2 regions of the Desulfitibacter alkalitolerans DSM 16504 genome follow, and region 1 is predicted to be linked to the other one. Evidence: riboswitches for the same ligand, from Rfam matches in the RefSeq annotation. Region 1 holds a riboswitch; the other holds the start of a gene.
What was found. Region 1 has a riboswitch for thiamine pyrophosphate ahead of thiS (sulfur carrier protein ThiS). Riboswitches for the same ligand answer to the same signal wherever they lie in the genome.

Region 1 (5,245 bases):
TAATTCTCAGTGTCCCTATATGCTAATTATTACGAATGCTACCCAGGCAGATTAACATCCCTAGGATTTCCAGCAATATGGCAGCAGCAAACAAGTAAAAACCAGCCTGATAGCTATATAAAGCACTCTATAAAGAATATTTAACTTCTATGACATTTTTAGATAAAACAACAGGTATAACAACAGGTAAGCTTTAGAAAGGAATTATAAAAAAATGGCACCTTCAAAAACAAATGCTATGCGTATCCTTGACAGCAGAAAAATTGCTTATAAGGTATATTCTTATGAGAATAATGATGGAAAAATTGATGGTATTTCTGTTGCAGAGAAAATAGGAAAGGATCCAAAGGTTGTGTATAAAACCCTGGTAGCCCAGGGCAGCAGTAGTAATTTATATGTCTTTATTATTCCTGTTCAGGAGGAACTGGACTTAAAAAAGGCAGCTAAAGCGTCAGGCGAAAAGAAAATTGAAATGATACCTTCCAGGGATATTCAAAAATTTACCGGCTACATCAGGGGAGGGTGCTCGCCAATAGGGATGAAAAAGCTTTACAAAACCTTTATAGATATGAGGGCAGAGGCATCCAAGGAGATCATTGTAAGTGGCGGGAAAATAGGAGTGCAAATAGCCATGAATGTTGATGACCTCATAAAGGTAGTTGAAGGTAAAGTGCAGGATATTATAAAATAAAGTGAAAGATACCAAAGGAGTTGAAAGCATTGATTAGGAGTATCCATGATTGTGCAGGGCTGTACAACGGTGTAAAAATGCCCTGGTTTGGACTGGGGGTATACAAAGCTAAAGAAGGTGAAGAGGTCAAGTCGGCTGTGAAAACTGCCCTGGATGTAGGGTATAGAAGTATAGATACTGCTGCCTTTTATGAAAACGAAAAGGGAGTAGGCCAGGCTATCAGGGAATATGGTATCCCAAGGGAGGAGGTTTTCATTACCACAAAGGTTTGGAATAGTGACCAGGGTTATGAAAGTACATTGCAGGCTTTTGAAAAAAGCAGAAAAGAATTGGCTGTGGATTATATAGACCTGTATCTAATTCATTGGCCGGGAAAAGACAAGTATAATGACACATGGAAAGCTCTTGAAAAGCTTTACAGGGAAGGTCATGTTCGTGCCATAGGAGTAAGCAACTTTCAAATCCATCACCTAGAGGATTTAATTTCAAAAAATGAGCTAGTTCCCATGGTCAATCAGATTGAGTATCACCCAAGACTTACTCAAAAAGAGCTGCACGAGTACTGCTCAGATCACAATATAATGCTGGAGGCCTGGAGTCCCTTGATGAGGGGACAAATCCTTGATAATGAGGTTATTGTAAGTTTAGCTAAAAAATACAATAAAACTCCTGCACAAATAATTTTAAGATGGGATTTGCAAAAGGGAGTTATAACTATACCGAAATCTGTTTCGGAGCATCGCATTAGAGAAAATGCCCATATATATGATTTTGCAATTGCAATGGAAGATATGGCTAAGATAGATTCTTTAAATAAAAATGAAAGGGTAGGTCCTGACCCGGATAGTCTGGTTTTCTAGAAAATAAAATATGATTATTTCTATTCCCTTGAAATAACAAATAGTTTATACTTATAACTAGGTTAAAAACTTAATAAAATACTAGGGGTGCCATCTGGCTGAGAAGGAGCAATCCTAACCCTCTGAACCTGATGTAGTTAATACTACCGTAGGGAAGTCATGTTTTTTAAACAAAAAACACTAAAAGCTTACCTAGGGTAAGCTTTTCTGGCGTTTAGGAGATTATGCTTTAAAGTAATGTGGAAGATATTGTATTATCTTGGCTTTGTACTGGAAAGGAGGAGTTTAAATGCTGGTCAATGGAAAAGCACTGGATATACCATCAGGAACTACAATACTGCAGCTTTTGGAAAGGCTGGGCATCTGTCACGAAAAGGTAGTTGTGGAAGTAAACCTGCAGATTATTGCAAAGGAAGACTATCAAGAAATGCTTCTTCATGAAGGGGATAAGGTTGAAATTGTCAGCTTTGTAGGGGGAGGCTAAGTTTAAATGAAGATTTTTGTTAATGACAGGATTACCAGCATAAAACCCGAGCTTTCAGCCTTTACAATAAGGGATATGTTTAAATCAGATGCAGATATTGTTGTATTAAATGGTTTTATCATAAAAGAAGATAGGAAGCTTAAGGAAAATGACCGTTTAGTCTTTATTAAAAGGGGCGAAATTCCCAGTCAAGGGGAAATGGAAGCACTATTGATGGCAAGACATACTCCAGGCGTGTTTGCAAAGGTGAAAAAGGCTGCTGTGGGAATAGCTGGTCTTGGGGGCCTGGGATCTAATACAGCCATATCCCTTGCAAGGTTAGGTATAGGTAAGCTTGTACTGGTAGATTATGATGTAGTTGAACCAAGCAATCTTAACAGGCAGCAATATTTTATCAGCCACATAGGATTGTTAAAAACAGAAGCATTAAGGGAGCTGATACAGCAAGTTAACCCCTTTGTAGAGTTAGAGACTAAAAATACTTATCTTAATGCAGATAATGTTCAAGAATGCTTTTCCAATGCAGACATTATTGTTGAAGCCTTTGATGATCCGAAATGTAAGGCTGAACTGGTGAATGCGGCTTTAAAGCTGTTTCCAAAGAAATATGTAGTAGCATCATCAGGAATGGCAGGATATTTTTCAAGCAATACCATAATCACAAAAAAAATAAGTGACTATTTTTACCTTATTGGTGATGGAGTGTCAGAGGCCAAACCAGGCTGTGGACTAATGGCACCCAGGGTAGCAATAGCTGCCAATCACCAGGCCAATACAGTTTTACGGCTGATCCTGGGAGAAAAGGATGTATGAAACAAATTCACATAGATAAACAAGGAGGAGCTTATGGATAGGTTAACAATAGGTGGAGTTGCTCTGGAAAGCAGGCTTTTTATTGGAACTGGAAAATATGCTAGTAACAGCATAATGCCCAAGGTCATTAATAGATGCGGCACACAGGTAATAACAATGGCATTAAGGCGGGTAAATCTAGATGATAAAGAAGATAACATACTAGAATATATACCAAAAGGCTGCATCTTATTGCCCAATACCTCAGGAGCTAGAAATGCTGAAGAGGCCGTAAGAATAGCCAGGCTTGCCAGGGCTATGGGCTGCGGCAATTGGGTGAAAATTGAAGTAATATCTGACAATAAATATCTGATGCCTGACAATTTCGAGACTATTAAGGCCACGGAGATGCTAGCAAAGGAAGGCTTTGTAGTTTTGCCTTACATGAGCCCTGACCTTATGTCTGCCAGGAGAATGGTTGAGGCTGGTGCAGCAGCAGTTATGCCCCTGGGTTCGCCAATTGGAACAAACAGGGGCATCAGAACAGGGGAATTGATCCAAATAATGATTAATGAAATTGACGTGCCCATTATTGTTGATGCCGGCCTTGGTAAGCCATCAGATGCGGCACAAGCCATGGAAATGGGGGCAGAGGCTGTCCTGGTCAATACAGCCATAGCTACCTCAAAGGATCCCATAGCCATGGCAGAAGCCTTTGCTCTAGCGGTTAAGGCCGGAAGATTGGCCTATAATGCTAAATTAGGTCCCCAGGGTCAGCTTGCAAATCCATCTTCACCCCTTACAGGTTTTTTAGATGAGGTTGATGCTTCATGAGTTTCTATAATGAGTATTCTAAGATAAAAGATTTTTCCTTTGACAATTTTTTTCAAAAAATACAAGGCAATGATATAAGGAGGATACTGGACAAGGATAAGCTTGAACCATGGGATTTTTTAGCCCTTCTTTCTCCTAAGGCCCAGGTCTATCTAGAACAGATGGCCCAAAGGGCCCATATGCTTTCCCTGCAGAATTTTGGTAAAACAATTTTGCTTTATACACCTATCTATATTTCCAACCACTGTGTAAATAAATGTGTGTACTGTAGCTTCAACGCAGCCAATAACATTGCACGAAAAAAACTAACCATGCAGGAAATAGAAGCAGAAGCCAGGGAAATTTCTAAAACCGGCTTGAAGCATGTCCTGGTTCTTACCGGGGAATCCAGGACACAGACACCAGTAAGCTATATTAAAGATGCCGTAAAGGTTTTAAAAGAATACTTTGAGGCTGTTTCCATAGAGATTTATCCCTTAACTGAAGAAGAATATAAAGAAGTAATAAATGCAGGTGTTCATGGACTTGTAGTTTATCAAGAGGTCTATGATGAAGCAATTTATGATAAACTTCATCCTGGTGGACCTAAAAGGGATTACCACTTTAGACTTGATGCTCCTGAAAGAGCGTGCAGGGCAAAAATGAGAAGTGTCAATATTGGTGCCCTTCTGGGTCTTAATCATTGGAGAAGGGAGGCTTTTTATACAGGGCTCCACGCAGATTACCTGCAGAATAAATATCTTGATGTAGAAATAAGCATTTCTCTACCTCGAATAAGACCATACATTGGTGGGTACACAGATGTATACCCAGTTGGCGATAGAGAGTTTGTACAGATTATGCTTGGGTTAAAAATATTTCTTCCCCATGTAGGTATTTCCATTTCAACAAGGGAAAGACAGGGTTTTAGGGACCAGCTCATCCCCCTGGGGGTTACAAAAATGTCAGCAGGAGTGTCAACTGAGGTAGGAGGCCACAAGGGTGAGACCACAGGTGAGGGTCAGTTTGAAATATCCGATGTAAGAAGTGTTGCAGAGATTAGACAGGCAATCCAGGCCAAGGGTTTTCAACCCATATTTAAGGACTGGATGGATATATAAATGAAAGCCAGGAAATTATTTTTAATCAGCAACAGGAGATTGGTTAAAACAGGCACATTCTATGATGTAATTCAAGGGGCTGTGGAAGGGGGTATTGATGGAATAATACTAAGGGAAAAAGACCTTCCATATAAATCTCTAATGCCCATGGCCCTCAAAATCAGGGAAATTGTTAAAGACAGGAATATCAGCCTTATTGTCCACAGCAATTGGCAGGCTGCAGCAGATAGTGGAGCAGATGGCCTGCATCTTGGGTTCTCAGATTTTATGAAAAAACAGCATGCCTTTAAAGGTGAAATAGGCGTATCTATTCATAGTGTTGAGGAAGCTGTCCTGGCCCAGGAAAATGGGGCTAGTTATCTTCTTGCAGGGCATATTTTCAAAACAGACTGCAAGAAAGGCCTGGAGCCAGGGGGCCCTGGTCTGCTCAGGAAAATAAGGCCATTAGTTAACATTCCCTTGATAGCCCTGGGAGGAATCTGTC
Region 2 (5,245 bases), on a different contig from region 1:
ACCACCTGTCTGATCATCAAGGGGTTGAAAACCCCCTCCTGGGGAGGTCTTGGTTTTCTCTTCATAACATCACCCTCGTTGGGTTCGAAGGCTAGTGCCACATGCTGTACTCCATTGGTAACCATGTTCAGCCAGAGAATTTGAACGGCCAGTAGGGGTATTGGATATCCCAGTACAACTGCCAGGGTAAATAATACTATTTCTGCAAACCCGGTAGAAACTAGCAGGTATATTACCTTGCGGATATTATCATAGGCAACCCTGCCTTCTTCAATTCCTGCCACTATTGACACAAAATTGTCATCTGTCAATACTATATCAGCAGTCTCCTTTGCAGCATCAGTTCCTGTACCCATTGCAACGCCAATGTTTGCCTGCTTTAAAGCAGGTGCATCATTTACTCCGTCCCCGGTAACAGCCACAAAATGACCCTTCTTCATAAGTCCATTTACTATAGACTGCTTTTGCATGGGCTCAACCCTTGCAAAAACCGTTTTAGAGCTTATTAGTTCTGCAAATTTATCCTCTTCAAATTCCTCGCAGCACCTTGCCAGCTCACTGCCTGTAATAACCTGATCTAGAGAGCTTGCTATTCCCAGCTCCCTTGCAATGGCAAAGGCTGTTAAAGGATGGTCCCCAGTGACCATGTTAACCTTAACCCCTGCCTTAATGCTTTTTTCAACAGCTTCTATTGCCTCTACCCTCAAGGGATCAATCATTCCTATTAATCCTAAAAAGGTAAGCTCTTTAAGGTCTTCTTGAGAATACTTTTCTTTTGTTTCCCTTAAGCTTCCCTCTGCAACAGCCAGAACGCGATAGCCCTGATTTGAGAGGTCAACTACCTTCTTTTCTATAGCCCCAGCATCAAAATCTACAATGCCTTCTTCTGTAAGCATTTTGGTACACATGGGGCCAATGGCTTCAAAAGCACCCTTGGCTGCCGCCCGCATTTGGTCTTTCCTCTGGTGGAAGGTGGCTGCAAACCTGGTCTGGGCATCAAAGGGTATTACACCAATCTGGGGGTTTTCCTTTAATAATTCATCCTGAAAAATATTCATTTTAGCACCAAGGACAAGAAAGGCAACGTCTACTGAATCCCCCTGGTGATACCAGGCATCACCTTTTTGATATAGGGTGGCTTCATTACATAAAACAACAGCTTCTACAAAACGCACAATCCTTTGCTTTTCTAAATCATTTGGTATTTTTACTTCTCCCTCAGGATTATATCCTTCCCCACTTACCTCAATGCTTTTGCCATCTGGCAGGCTGATTAGCTTTGCCGTTAATTCATTATGGGTCAGGGTCCCAGTCTTGTCACTGGCAATAACCGTACAGCTGCCTAAACCCTCCACAGCAACCAGTTTTCTAACAATAACGTTACGTTCTGCCATTCTCCGCATACCCACAGAAAGGGCTATGGTTATACCAACTGGCAAACCCTCTGGAATGGCTGATACAGCAAGGGCAACTGCCATGAAAAAGACCTCCTGGGCCTCAATACCCCTCATGAATGCAAGTACTGCCAGAAGTGCAGAAGCCCCAAGAACAACAATGGCAATGTTTCTTGAAAATATTTCCATCCTATGCACAAGAGGTGCCTTGGCCTGGGTTGGTCCTGCAATAACCTCTGCAATTTTTCCTATTTCTGTCTTTAAACCAATATCTGTAACAACACCTAAACCAGAACCCCTTGACACAACTGTGCTTGCAAAGGCAGTATTAATCCTGTCCCCAAGAGAAATATTTTCACCCTGAAGCTTTTCGGTTTTCTTGGTCACAGGAACTGACTCACCGGTTAAAAGGGACTCATCTATTTCAAGGCTGTTTGCCTTGATGAGGCGCATGTCAGCAGGTACCATAAATCCCGCTTCCAGGACTACTATATCGCCTGGAACAATATCCTTAACATCTATTTCGGTTTTCCTTCCCTCTCTTATGACCTGGGCTTTATGGGGCACTATTTTCTGTAAGGCAGCCGCACTTTTTGCAGCATTATACTCTTGAAAAGTCCCAATGACAGAATTGAGAAGCAGAACAAGGATAATAAATCCAGCATCAATGTATTCTTTAAGTACAATGGATACTATACCTGCAACCAGGAGGATGTATATTAATGGACTTTTAAACTGCCTGATAAATATCTCCAGAATTGATGGTGGTGGTTCACTTGGGAGAACGTTATCACCATACTTTTTCTTTCTTTCTTCTACATCACTGGAGCTTAACCCTTTAGTCTGTGCATTTAATTCACTCATTACCTGCTCATAATCACGTAAATGAAAATCGCTCATATCTTCCTAATCACCTTCTTGTCATAAAGTATAATAATGCACCTTATCTCTATACTTCCTCTATTATATACATAAGCTGCCTGTTTTACCAATTGACTTAACTATTATTATATGTTTTAGTCCATAACTTGTGTATGAAAAATAAACGAAGTTTTTTAGAAAATTATAATAAGACTTATTGTTTGAATTATATTTGAATTATTGTTTTAAGAAATCATTTGCAAAAACCATGCTTTATAGACTATAATTGATTCATTAAAAGCATGTAGGAAAAAATAAACTTAATAAAATTGCACTAAGGGGAGTTTCTTTATAGGAGACTGAGAATGCAGGCGAAACCTGCAGACCCTTCGAACCTGAGATGGGTAATACCAGCGGAGGAATAGTGTGGACAGACTGATTTTTATGCGTCTTGGCTATGCTGCTGGGACGCTTTTTATTTTATTAGGTTGATATTTCGCTTACATATTTTTTAATATAATTACAACTTGGAAAAGAGGGACAAAGAAATGACTTTTTGGATTGTTTTTTCTGTAATGTTTTTCATGCTGGCAGCTGTTCTCTACATCTATTGCACCAGGAACACCTTTAATACCCTGGACGGTTTTATAACCGCCAGACATACTTTGAGCACAGGCCCTGCTGTTGCAACAATATTTGCATCAATCATGGGGGCATGGATTCTTTTTAGTCCTGCGGAAGCCGGAACCTGGGGAGGATTGACAGCATTTATGGGCTATGCCGTAGCCCAGGCCCTCGTAGTTGTTGCCTTTGCCATTTTCGGGCCAAGGTTAAGATACCTTGCCCCTAACTGCTCAACCCTGCCTGAATTTGTTTTTTATAGATACGGCAGGGGCATGTATGTCCTTACTTTAATTGTATCCATGTTTTACATGGCTGTTTTCCTTGCCGCTGAATTAACGGGAATTGCCCTGGCAGTATACCTTGTTACAGGGATTCCCTTGTGGATAACAGCCCTGCTCATAGGAGGCTCTACCCTTGTGTATACCACTTATGGCGGCATAAGAGGCTCAATTTTTACAGATACCATTCAAGCAATTCTAATTATACCCTTGCTGCTGTTGGCCTTTTTTGGAACCCTTTCCTCCCTAGGTGGATTTGGTGAGGCTGTTGCGCGTGTAAAGTCCCTGGAGCCTTCACTATTAAGCTTCAAGCATATTGGGGCATGGGAATTTACCGCTACCCTTTTAATTGCTGTTTTTGCGGCAAACATGTTTCATCAGGGACTATGGTCTAGAGTCTATGCCAGCAGGGATACAGCAACAGTTCGCAAGTCCTTTGTTATAGCTGGCTTGATGATAATACCTGTTGTCATGATAGCAGGCTCCTTTGGTCTTATGGCTGTAGCAGAAAACACCTTGACTTCTCCCTCCTCTGCCTTGTTTGAGGTTGTGCTTGCTTCAACTCCAACCTGGGTAATAACAGTTGTATTAGTACTTGCAGTGGCACTTGTTATGAGCAGCGCCGATACACTTATAAATGCCATGACTGGAATAGTAACTGTTGATATAGCCAGGGCACGTAAAGATATCAGCCCTAAAAAGCTTATTGCCTACTCCAGAATTATAACAGCAGTAATTTGTATTCTGGTTATTACCACAGCATCCCAGGGCTATAGTGTTCTTTATTTATTCTTTATAGCTGACCTGGTATGTGCGGCAGCCCTTTTCCCAGTATTCTTTGGCCTGTATTCAGAAAGGTTTCCAGGTTGGGCTGGAGTGGTGGCAGTACTTTGCGGCATCCTAGCAGGGGCTCTTTTGTTTCCCGACCCAGCCTTTACCCGGGGCAACCTGCTTCATTCCTTTAGTTTAGCCTTATTCATACCTATAGTCATATCACTCTTACTTGGCAGGTTTACTTCAAAAACTGTAGATCTAGCTAACCTGCAGGATAAGGTTCATGACGCTGTGAAATAAGTCTCTAACACCCAAAACGCAAGGCCCTTGCTCCCATATTAAATGGTGCAAGGGTCCCCGTTTTAGCAGTTGATTTACCTTACTTATATTGGTTTACTGGCACTATTCTAGCAATATAAAGGTGGTTGGTAAGTACACTACCCCGTTTTCTTCCAGCTTTATCGGTAATATTGAAGTATTCTGTTCTATAATTAATTCCCCTGGTTGACTCCTGGCTGGACCAGTATCTAAAACCAATTATCCTGCTGTCCTCCCTTACCCATTCTAGAAATACACCAATATGGCCTGTATTGTTAGTCCTGGAAAATTGTATGAAATCACCAGGTCTAACTTCCTCAAGATTTTTAACACCCTTGCCTATTCCATATTTTTCCACGGCTATTACGCTATTGCTTTTTTGTGCTCCATCTGCCATGTACCATAAAAGGACAAAGTCAAACAGCTCATTCCAGGACATACCGTTGAAATCATTTGGATCTAGACCGAGCCTTTTGTTTCTTTCCTGCATGGCCTTAAAAAAAACCTCAAAGGTAATCCCAGTACAGTGACTTGCCCTGTTACCTGAGGGGTGGGCCTTGAGCAGCAGCTTGTCCTTGTAGTACAGGTTAGTAGTCACCCCATTATAGTTCTTGTAATCATTATTGAGCAGGTATGGATACTTTCCAATTTCATAATTCTTGATCACATCTAGCACATATGCGTTAAGATATCCATCCAAATTTTTTGCAGGCTTCTCCTGTTTTTGCTCTGGTTTTTGTTCGGGCCTCTGCTCAAACTTTTGCTCAGGCTTTTGCTCCTTGGTCTGCTCTTGCTCTTGTTCCTGTCTTATTTCAGTTTGCTGCTCTCTACTTTCATTGACCCTGGCATCAACAATCCCAGCAGGCCCCTGTTCCCCGGGTTCACCAACACCCTGGCGGCGGCTCTTCTCCTCTTCATTAACGATTGTTTCCCATGGGACATAGCTTTTAGGAATTAGCTTATTCAGGTTTTGAATATCTTTAGTAGGTATATTAT

Region 2: linked by a shared signal. The riboswitch ahead of K364_RS0100320 (sodium:solute symporter family transporter) and the one ahead of thiS (sulfur carrier protein ThiS) in region 1 are both predicted to bind thiamine pyrophosphate.

What each region holds. Positions count from the first base shown of each region.
Region 1 is NZ_KK211103.1:140,014-145,258, reverse strand. It holds gene ybaK (Cys-tRNA(Pro) deacylase) at 215-691, shown strand; gene K364_RS0117145 (aldo/keto reductase) at 769-1,551, shown strand; TPP riboswitch at 1,625-1,723, shown strand; gene thiS (sulfur carrier protein ThiS) at 1,841-2,035, shown strand; gene thiF (sulfur carrier protein ThiS adenylyltransferase ThiF) at 2,042-2,848, shown strand; gene K364_RS0117130 (thiazole synthase) at 2,882-3,661, shown strand; gene thiH (2-iminoacetate synthase ThiH) at 3,658-4,761, shown strand; gene K364_RS0117120 (thiamine phosphate synthase) at 4,762-5,245, shown strand, end outside.
Region 2 is NZ_JHVU01000018.1:52,183-57,427, reverse strand. It holds gene K364_RS22270 (cation-translocating P-type ATPase) at 1-2,294, opposite strand, end outside; TPP riboswitch at 2,583-2,694, shown strand; gene K364_RS0100320 (sodium:solute symporter family transporter) at 2,804-4,231, shown strand; gene K364_RS0100315 (hypothetical protein) at 4,311-5,245, opposite strand, start outside.